Regions from separate parts of the Ferrimonas pelagia genome, predicted to be linked through region 1. Evidence: predicted binding sites of a transcription regulator. Region 1 holds the regulator's gene; each other region holds the start of a gene.
What was found. Region 1 encodes sigma-54, which starts transcription at its own class of promoters, with help from an activator protein. Its sites were predicted from a motif close to GTTGGCACGNNNNTNGNNT; they were not measured.

Region 1 (3,486 bases):
TGCATGCGCCGGGTTTCGCTGTAGCGTTTGAGCAGGTGGTCGTCGCCAGCGTCGAGGAAGAAGATCTGAACCTCGATATCCTTATCCAGCATGGCGCGCAGGCGCGCAATATCCAGCTGCTGCAGGGGCAGGTTGCGGATATCCAGACTGACGGCGATCTCGTTGTTGAGGCCGGTTTGGCTGCGCAGCAGTTGCGGCAACAGCTCTAACGGCAGGTTATCGACACAGTAGTAGCCCAGATCTTCCATGATCCGCAGTGCAACGGTTTTACCTGCGCCGGATCGGCCGGATAAGATGATTAACTTCACTGGGTCACGAGCTCATACAGATGGTGGTTGTCTTCGGTCTTGCGCAGGGCGCGGCACAGCTCCTTCTGGCTGAGTTTGCCGGCAACCGTGCGCAGGGTCGCTAGGTGTTGAGCGTGCTCTTGCTCGGGCACAAACAGGGCGAACAGCAGATCGACCGGTTGCTGATCGATGGCGTCAAACTCAATGGGTTGAGCGCACTTGAGCAGCACGGCGATCGGGTGTTTGATGCGGCCCAGCCGTCCGTGCGGCAGGGCGATCCCTTTGCCTATGCCGGTGCTGCCCATTTTTTCCCTGGCCATTAGGCTTTCGAACAGCTCGTGTTGAGGCAGCTCTGGGCACTGGCTGGCAGCCAATTCGCTGATCATCTCCAGCGCCCGCTTTTTGCTGAGGCCGGGCGCAACACAGCGGGTACGCTCCGGCGAGAGTATTGTTGTTATCTCCATCAGTGCCTGGAAATTTTCTCTTTATGTTTAATTACTTGTCGGTCTAGCTTGTCCACGAGACCGTCGATGGCGGCGTACATGTTCTCATGTTCATGGGTGGCAAACACCTCCCCCCCATTCAGATGCAGCTTCGCTTCGGCGATCTGCTGCAATTTTTGTACATTGAGGATCACATGTACATTGTTAATGTGGTCGAAATGGCGTTCCAATCGCTCAAATTTTTCATGCACATAGTCTCTTAAGGCTTCGGTAACGTCGACGTGGTGCCCGGTAAGATTGATCTGCATAAGGTGACCTCCATTGCGCGTTAAAGGGTTTTGCGCTGGTTCGAGGGGGGGATGGAGAGGGCTTCCCGGTATTTGGCGATGGTACGCCGTGCAACCTGAATGCCCTGCTCCGCGAGAAGCTGTGCCATCTTACTGTCGCTGAGCGGCTTCTTGGGGCTCTCAGCGGCCACCAGTTTTTTGATCAGCGCGCGGATCGCGGTCGAGGAGCACTCGCCGCCGCCGTCGGTACTGACGTGACTGGAGAAAAAATACTTTAGCTCAAAGATCCCACGTGGGGTATGCATGTACTTCTGGGTGGTGACGCGGGAGATGGTGGACTCGTGCATGTCTACCGCTTCGGCGACGTCGTTGAGTACCATAGGTTTCATGGCCTCATCGCCGTATTCGAGGAAGCCTTGTTGATACTGAACGATGCAATTGGCCACTTTCATTAAGGTGTCGTTTCGGCTCTCTAGGCTCTTAATAAACCATTTTGCGTCCTGCAGATGGCCGCGCACAAACTGGCTATCGCCATTGTTGCGCGCCCCGCGACTGAGGGCGGCGTATTGCTCATTGATGCGCAGCTTTGGCATCGCATCGGGATTGAGCTCCACGACCCAGCGCCCCTGTTTCTTGCTGACCGAGACGTCTGGTATCACATATTGGCTCTCGCTGGCGGCGATGCTGCTGCCGGGGCGGGGAGTGAGTGATTGGATTAAGGCCATGGCATCTCGTAACTCATCTTCTTTGAGTCTAGTGCGCCGCAGCAAGGTACGAAAGTCGCGGTTGGCCAATAGATCCATATGTTGCTGTAACAGGATAATGGCTTCTGCCTTCCATGGGGTCTCTGCGGGTAACTGGGCCAGCTGGATCTGCAGGCATTCGGCCAGATCGCGGGAGGCGCAGCCAACGGGATCAAACTGTTGTACCCGCTTGAGGACGGCGATCACTTCGTCCAGCTCGATCTCGTCGGCGCCCTGGGCTTCCAGGATCTCCTCGGCACTGACGGTGAGGTACCCGTGCTCGTCGATGGCATCGATGATGGTGGTGGCGATGGCCCGATCGGTGTCGGTCATCGGCGTCAATTCCATCTGCCAGATCAGGTGGCTTTGCAGATCCATGCTGGTTTCGCCTTGATACTGGCTGTCGTCGTCCCGTATCGCGCTGGCCATTGGGGCAGGGGCGGCGCTATAGACGTCGTCCCAGGTGCTGTCGAGTGGCAGATCGTCGGACATATCGGTTTGAGACAGGGCCTCGGGTGTCTCGATGGCGGCTTGCTCGGTGGGTTCAAAGCCCTCGTCCGAGCTCGTCTCGCTGCTTGTGTTGTTGTCGCTGGCCGTGCCATCGGTGTTGTTGTCGTTGTTCTCAGTCTGTTGTTCAAACTCGTCGCTGCTTTCCAGCAAAGGATTGGATTCCAGCGCCTCTTGGATCTCCTGCTGGAGATCTAAGGTGGACAATTGCAGCAGGCGGATCGCCTGTTGCAGTTGCGGCGTCATGGTTAACTGCTGACCCAGCTTTAGTTGCAGGGAGGTCTTCATTGGTACCCGATCCTTGTTGTGTGTCTCTGGCGTCCCTGTATTGGGGCGGTAGGGAGCAACACTAGAGTTTGAACTGATCGCCCAGATAGACGGAGCGAACCAGTTTGTCGTTGAGCACTTCTTCTGGTGCGCCCTGCGCGATCATTTCACCGTGGCTGACGATGTAGGCGTATTCGCACACATCCAGAGTTTCGCGCACATTATGGTCGGTGATCAAGACGCCTAGACCGCGCAACTTGAGGTGTTGGATGATCTTCTTAATGTCGATCACGGAGATCGGATCGACCCCAGCAAACGGCTCGTCCAGCAGAATGAATTGGGGATCGGCGGCCAGTGCCCGTGCGATCTCGACTCGGCGCCGTTCACCGCCGGACAGCGCCATGCCCAGGCTTTCACGGATATGGGTAATGTTGAACTCTTCCAGTAGCTGCTCGAGTTTTTCCAGCCGCTGGGTTTTGTTGAGATCCTTACGGGTCTGCAACACCGCCATCAGGTTATCGAACACGGTCAGCTTGCGGAAGATGGACGATTCCTGTGGCAGGTAGCCGATCCCTTTGCGGGCGCGGGAATGCATCGGCAGCAGGGTGATCTCTTCGTCATCAATGCTGATCCGGCCTTTGTCGTTTTGCACCAGGCCGACCACCATGTAGAAGGTGGTGGTCTTGCCGGCGCCATTGGGGCCGAGCAGGCCCACGATCTGACCGGTCTTGACCTCCAAACCAACGCTCTTGACGACCTGGCGTCCGCTGTAGGTCTTGGCCAGTTGTTCGGCTTTGAGAATGCTTACCTTACTCATGGTTGTGGCTCTGTTTGCTGTTGCTCTTGTTCGTCGTTATTACGCTCGGTCGGCATAAAAATGGTGGTGATCTGCTCGTCGGCGCTGCCTTGCGCGGTTAGGCGTTGCAGGCGGGCGTTATAGCTGATGGTTTCG
Region 2 (3,486 bases), on a different contig from region 1:
CAAGCTGCTCCGGATGGTAAGGCACGCCATGCTTAGCCAGATACTCCGGCGACGCTACCAGCGCAAAGCGACAGTTCATTACCGGCCGGGCGACCATCCCCAACGGCAACTGCTCAGACATGGTGAGCAACAGATCCAGCCCCTCTGCGACCACATCCACCTTATGATCCAAGAAGCTGATCTCCAGCTCCAGCTCGGGATGCTCCGCCATAAACTGAGGGATCAGTGGCATCAGGTGCTTCGAGCCAAACGCCTGGGTGATCCCCACGCGCAACACGCCGCGGATCTCACGCTGCAAGCTCTGCACGCTGGCCACCGCCTGATCCAGATCCTTCAATAAGCCCTCTCCGTGGCTATACAACAGCTCACCACTCTCGGTCAGACTCAGACTGCGGGTGGTACGCTGAACTAACTGCACCCCCAAACGCTGCTCAAGCTGACTGATCTGGCTGCTTACCTTCGACTTTGAGATCCCCAATTTTCGCGCGGCTGCCGAAAAGCCCTGCGCCCTTACCACATGAGTAAAGATCACAATTGGTTCTAATAATTCACGCATCTACATTTCCCCTTTGACCCGGGCGATATTGAACCCGTTCGCGAGGCAAAAGAAAAGCGGCGATGATCAACATCGCCGCTAAACATCCGCTTATTGCTCGATTTATATCAATTTAGCGCAACCAAGCCAGATCTGGATCACCATGAACGATCACATCGAACGCATTGAGCTGAGGGATCAACCGCTGCACATCCGCTTCCAACTCCCCAAGCGCTTTCCATTCATCGCACATTCGCTCGGCTTTCGCTTCGATCTGACTGGCCTGCGCTTCCACCTTCGCTTCCAAGCGTTGGCCCATCTGCTCCATCGACTGGCCAAAGGACTCCATCCTCTGCTCAAAGCTGCCCTCACCGCCCGCCATCGCCTGGCCGATGATCACCAGCATATTGCCCATCGAAGCGGTGATCGCCTGCTCTACCTCTTTGGATACGGCATCATCGATCTTATCGCCAACGTTATCGATGGAATCCGAGTTCAATCGATAGCCGCCACGCTCGGTCACCATCGATGATTGAATGTGCTGCTGCACCGAGCTCATCAGCTGGCCCATGCTCTCGTTTTCAATACCCAGACCCGCCAGCTCACCGAACACCTCATCCAAGGCTGTCCCAGCCAAGCCCAGGGCTTCATCAACCACGCCCACCAACTGCTCGGCATTATTGAGCAGCTGCAATTGATACGACTGCAGCGCCAATCGCTGCTCACGGTCAAGGCGCACCTCCTCCCCCTCAACCCAAAGCCGATCGTCCTCGAAGCGATACAGGGTTTTGTCGTTATCGCTGATCAACAAACGAGCGTGATCCACCTCGATGCCATGATTAATGGTCAGATCGCAGCGATCGACACTCAGACCCCACTCCTGGGCCGATACCGTCGAGGCCAGAAGTAATATCGAAGCAAATACCGTACGTAACATGAAGCGCATCCTTGTAAGTCGAGATCAAACTGATGTCATTAAAGCCAATTTCATGCCAGATCTATAAGCACCTGTTTTATATTCAATAGATACAAAAAAGGCTTGGTGGATTAGGGGATCTCACCAAGCCTTGGTCTGAATGACTAAAAGATAGAGCGGCCAAGTCGTTTGGCTAACTGCTCCAGCATCGCCACCCCCGCCACCGAGTTGCCACTGCCGTCCAGCTCAGGCGACCAGACACAGATGCTCATCTCACCGGGCACGACCGCGATAATGCCGCCACCGACCCCGCTCTTACCCGGCATGCCAACCCGATAGGCGAACTCACCGGAGCCATCATACAATCCCGACGTTGCCAGCAAGGCATTAACCTGTCGGTTCTGTTTTTCTGACAGCATGTTGTTTTGATCCAACCGGCCGCCTTTATTACACAGAAAGAACAGAGCACGGGCCAGATCGGCACAGCTCATCCGGATGGCGCAGGTGCTGAAATAGGTTTTCAGTACCTCATCCACGTCATTGTCAAAATTGCCAAATGACTTCATCAAATACGCAATGGCCGCATTGCGAGCACTGTGCTGATACTCCGACGCCGCCACTAACTTATCGGAAATAATATGGGGGTTACCCGCCAACTCACGCACCAGTTCAAGTAGCGTATGTCGTGGTGCACTCAAGCGACTTTGCAGCATGTCGCTGATCACCAAAGCGCCAGCGTTGATAAACGGGTTACGCGGCATCCCCTTCTCAAACTCGAGCTGCACCAGGGAATTAAACGGATTACCTGAGGGCTCTTTGCCGACCCGACTCCACAACTCCTTCTCGTCGTACAGGCCCATGGCCTGAACCAAGGCAAACACCTTGGAGATACTCTGGATCGAGAAAGGCTCCTCGTAATCACCGGCGCCCACCACTCCAGCGGCAGCGGTACAGACAGCGATGCCCAGCTTTTGGCTGGGCACCTTTGCAAGCTCGGGAATGTAATCCGCGACCTTTCCGCCCCCCAGAAGCGGCGCCGCATCAGCAATCACCTCTTCCAGCAAACGTTGGCTAAGCATCAGCCCCACCAAATATCGTACAGCTCTGTCACCTTAACGTCGGTGACGGGCTGCGTGGCAAAGAACGCCTCTACCGCCGCACGGTGATCATCATTGCACTTGCCGATGTTCTGGGTGCAGATCAGCCCTTCCCAGGCTTTGTGACCGCTGCCGGAGAAACCCAACTTGGCCGGCTCCACCACCTCATTGATGAACTGATCAACGATGGCATCGATCTGCGGCTCAGACACCTCAGGTTTGAAGGTCCAGAACAGGTCAAACCCCAGCTCCTGAAACGCGCCAGTGCGCAGTTTTTTGTGGATACGGGTATTACGCTTTGCGTTGGTCTTGATAGCCATCAGGACTCCTAATGTATTACTAAAATCAGCTTTCGCGTTTATAGATCAGGTCCCACACGCCGTGACCTAGGCGTTGGCCGCGAGCCTCGAACTTGGTCAGCGGACGGAAGTCCGGACGCGGCACGAAATCGCCTTCGGTAGCGGTGTTAACAAAGCCCTCGGCTTCCTTCATCTCAAGCACCATATGCTCGGAGTAAGGTTCCCAATCCGTTGCCATATGGAACAGACCACCCATCTTCAATTTACGGCGGATCTCAACCACAAAAGACTCTTTCACAATGCGACGCTTATTGTGACGCTTCTTGTGCCAAGGGTCAGGGAAGTACAGCTGTACCCGATCCAGAGACTCATCAGCGATGCAATCCGCCAGCACTTCAATGGCGTCATGCTCGTACACACGCACATTGGTCACACCCAGTTCTTCAGCATAGGCCAGACAGGCGCCAACACCCGGACCGTGCACTTCGATACCAACGAAGTTCTTCTCCGGCTCGGCTTTGGCCATCTCGACAAAGGACTTGCCCATGCCAAAACCGATCTCCAGTACCACAGGGGCTTCACGCCCGAACGCCTCGGCCAGATCAACCGGGCCGTTCTTATGCTCCAGGCCCATGGTTG
Region 3 (3,486 bases), on a different contig from region 1:
TTCAACCAGCGGGGTCTTGGCGGTCACCTTTTGACCCGCTTCAACCAGCGCCTTAAAGCCTTCGCCACGCAGCTTAACGGTGTCCACACCAATGTGGATCAGCAACTCAACACCGGATTCGGTGGTCAAGGTAACCGCGTGGCGTGAAGGGTGGATCTGAGTCACAGTCGCGTCGCAAGGCGCGACCAGCACATTCTCAGTTGGGTCAACGGCAAAACCGTCACCCACCATCTTCTGTGCAAACGCCGGATCTGGCACATGCTCCAGAGGACAGGCAATACCGGTAAACGGCGAAAGCAGCTGGATCACTGCCGGTTTATCTACGGTCATGGGTACTAAGTCCTTAGTTTTTGAAATTGGTTGAGTGCATACGTCATTAACCTGTCTGGTGTGATCGCCTGTTCCAAGGCTCTCTTGATCACGGGTGGCACTTACATCGGCCGGTTCACAGGAATACTCATATAGATGGGTGCAACAGTAGCTTAAGGTGAATTAATTTCAGTGATTTAGACGACACTATTGGCACCGTTTTTTGTATTTATTACACAATTTGCTACCCCGCCCTCAAGTCTCGGACGACGTTTGCCGCGCATGCGCGAAATTCTGAAAGTGGAATTTATCCTACCCTGCGCCACGGAGCGCCCACTTCATTCGAAAAGTTTGATCCAGGCCGAGACAAACTGGATTTATATGAGGTCAAACTCAAATAATCGCAGCCGGATACAAACGCTCGTTATGTTGTTTAATTACAACAAGGATCCTGCCGTTACCCGTTGTTATTCCCAGTGAATTTACACAGCTTTGCGAAGCGTCAATGACCAGCCCGACAAAGCACGCGTGACCCATATCACGCTCCGTACAAAACCCCACGCTTGCGCTCAGCCTCAGTAAACGCCGAGAACAAAAAAGCGGCCTCATCGGAGGCCGCTCTGGATCAAGCAATGCGCTTAGTAATAGGTCACCTTACGGATCCGCTGTCGCGGCCGCTGCTGATACAGCTCCCACACGGTGCGAAAGTCCAACTCCATCTCGGTAATATAGCTGTCGCCCACCGGATAACTGCGGATCACCCGCGCGCCGCGGATCACGCCATCAACCTGAGCACGAAAGTTGTCGTCCGCCAGCACCAGTTCATCCACCACGCTGCTGCTCTGGATCCGCTGGCCATAAACCTGCTCCGCCAACTCTCGGTAAGCATCCAGCTTGGCCGCCCGCATCGCGCGGCGCATCTTCTCCTCATCATTGTTACCGAGCTGAGCAGAGAGTGGGGCGATCCCCGTGGCCGTCAGCACCGGAAAGCTGTCGGGCTGGATCGGCTCATATTCCACATGGCGATCCATCGCGCAACCGACCAGTAGCACACTCAAAACCAGACTCAACCACAGTTTCATTGCGCGCGCTCCCATTCAATCACCGTGCCTCGCCCACCATCGGCATGACGATACAACCGCCCCTGCTCCATACTCACCAACCCCGCCGGACGGAAAAACGCCGGCAACTGCTGCCACGGCACCTGGCCCTGACTGGCTGACAACACCCGATTGTTGGCCACGGACAAGATCCGACTGTGGATCTGCACCCCATCGCGACTGCGCGCAACGGTCGCCACCAAGACCTGATCCACCGACATCTCGCTGGACAACTGAGTGACATCCCGGCTCAGCAACAAATTTCCGCGCTCGCCGATACGCACCCGATCCGAGCCATTGAGATCCACCACCTGCATCCCCTGCTGGTGCAGCGCCGCGACCATCGCCTCGCCCAGTTGCAGCGAGAACGCACTGCTGCGCTCATACTCATCCAGCATCACCGGCGTGGTGATCGCCAACACCGGCTCACCGTCCCTATCGCTGTGATGACGCATCAAGTCGACCGCGATGCGGTCCGCCAGCGCATTGATCGCCCCTTGAGGCGGCAAAGGCTTGCCGCCATCGTCAAAGCCTGAATATTGTTGCTCGCCCCCAAATGGGGCACAGGCGGTCAATAAACCCGCCAGCAAGACTGCGACCCAACGCATGTTTGCTCCTTCCGCACACAATTTGCCTTATTGTCCTTGGCTATCGGCGCAAAAACCATAACCTTTAGGCACACCACTTGCTTATAATCGCCATACCCAAGAAAACAGACCCTTGCGACGCGGAAGCTACCCAACCTCATGAGATCGACCTTAGCCTTACTCCTAGCCCTGCTGATCAGCCCCAGCGTATTGGCCCTGCCCTTTGAGATCACCGGACAAGCCCCAGTGATCAACAACGACGAAGACGACGCACGGCGCCGCGCCATCGATCGCGCACTCAGCCAGGCGATCTTCAGCCAAGGCGGCATGGTCGACTTTAACCAGAGCAGCCAAAACGGCGTGCTGGAGCAGGAGCAAGTGAGCTGGCAAAGCCGCAGCCAAGTGCGCTCCATGGAGTTGCTCTCCGAGCATCGCAAAGGGGATATCTACTCCGTTGAGCTGCTGGTTGAGCTCGAATCGGCCAGCGACAATCAATGCCAGGGGCTGGTCGGCCGCGCCGCCATCACCCTGCCCCGCGCTCAGGTGCGCTATCGGGAACAATTGGTGCCCGGTGGCCTCTACGAGCTGGACGGCGCCTTCGTCCGCCTGCTCGCCAACGCCATCAGCGGCGAATCCCGCAACGCCTTCGCCAGCGCCCGAGACGATCTGCGCCTCGATCTGCTCTCGCCCCAACCCGACTGGATCATGAGCCTGGGTGAGCAAGAGGGCAGTCAATATATCTTGAACCTGATCATCGACGATCTCAGCGTCGATCGTCCCGACAAACTGTTTGGCTACATAGAACGCGATGCCACACGCACCATCGCCATCGAAGCGCGACTGTACGACGCCTTCAGTGGCGAGCGAGTCTGGCAGCAGCGCTACCGCAGCGCAGCTGCCTGGGAATACAAACGTCAAGAGATGGCCGATACCGCCACAGAGCGCTTCTGGGCCTCGGATTTTGGCGCCGAACTGCGTCGCCTCGGCATGGATATCATCGCCGATCTCGACGGACTGCTCACCTGCCAACCGCTGCAAGGGCGGATCACCCGGCTCGAGCACGACACCGCCATCCTCGATCTAGGCCTACGTAACGGCGTCCGCCCCGGCGACCGACTGCAGCTGGTGCAGCAGCGTGAGCTCAGCGGACAACACTGGGGCGAAGCGAGCCGCGTCACCCTCATCCTCGAACAAGTCCGCCCCGAGTCCGCCCGTGCACGCATTCAAGGGGATGGCGCCATGACCGGTGTCCAGATCGGCGATTGGGTCGAGCGCGCCAGCCGTTGATCCCAGCGCGCCGCCAGAAGTGAGTGCCCAGCAATGCGGCGAACGGTGATCAAGCCCAGAACGAGCGAGATCACCGTTCGCGATAACGACCTCGTTGACCGAGGCCAAAGCGCCGTTGTCCCGGCTCACAGACCGGACAATCGACTCAACCGTTCGACGCAGCCGGCGCCGGGCTGATCATTCGATACAACAAAGCGCCGATC

Region 2: the regulator sigma-54 is predicted to act here: its motif matches at 1,514-1,532, upstream of ABEA08_RS03230 (DUF2884 family protein).
Region 3: the regulator sigma-54 is predicted to act here: its motif matches at 2,082-2,100, upstream of ABEA08_RS12860 (flagellar assembly protein T N-terminal domain-containing protein).

What each region holds. Positions count from the first base shown of each region.
Region 1 is NZ_BAABJZ010000105.1:18,590-22,075, reverse strand. Features, by position in the region: gene rapZ (RNase adapter RapZ) at 1-308, opposite strand, end outside; gene ptsN (PTS IIA-like nitrogen regulatory protein PtsN) at 305-751, opposite strand; gene hpf (ribosome hibernation promoting factor) at 751-1,038, opposite strand; gene ABEA08_RS20240 (RNA polymerase factor sigma-54) at 1,059-2,555, opposite strand; gene lptB (LPS export ABC transporter ATP-binding protein) at 2,617-3,351, opposite strand; gene lptA (lipopolysaccharide transport periplasmic protein LptA) at 3,348-3,486, opposite strand, start outside.
Region 2 is NZ_BAABJZ010000006.1:300,602-304,087, reverse strand. Features, by position in the region: gene ABEA08_RS03235 (LysR family transcriptional regulator) at 1-556, opposite strand, end outside; gene ABEA08_RS03230 (DUF2884 family protein) at 669-1,472, opposite strand; gene glsB (glutaminase B) at 1,616-2,530, opposite strand; gene ABEA08_RS03220 (YggL family protein) at 2,530-2,868, opposite strand; gene trmB (tRNA (guanosine(46)-N7)-methyltransferase TrmB) at 2,894-3,486, opposite strand, start outside.
Region 3 is NZ_BAABJZ010000083.1:37,440-40,925, forward strand. Features, by position in the region: gene ptsP (phosphoenolpyruvate--protein phosphotransferase) at 1-330, opposite strand, end outside; gene ABEA08_RS12850 (LPP20 family lipoprotein) at 948-1,391, opposite strand; gene ABEA08_RS12855 (FlgO family outer membrane protein) at 1,388-2,017, opposite strand; gene ABEA08_RS12860 (flagellar assembly protein T N-terminal domain-containing protein) at 2,156-3,283, shown strand; gene aqpZ (aquaporin Z) at 3,429-3,486, opposite strand, start outside.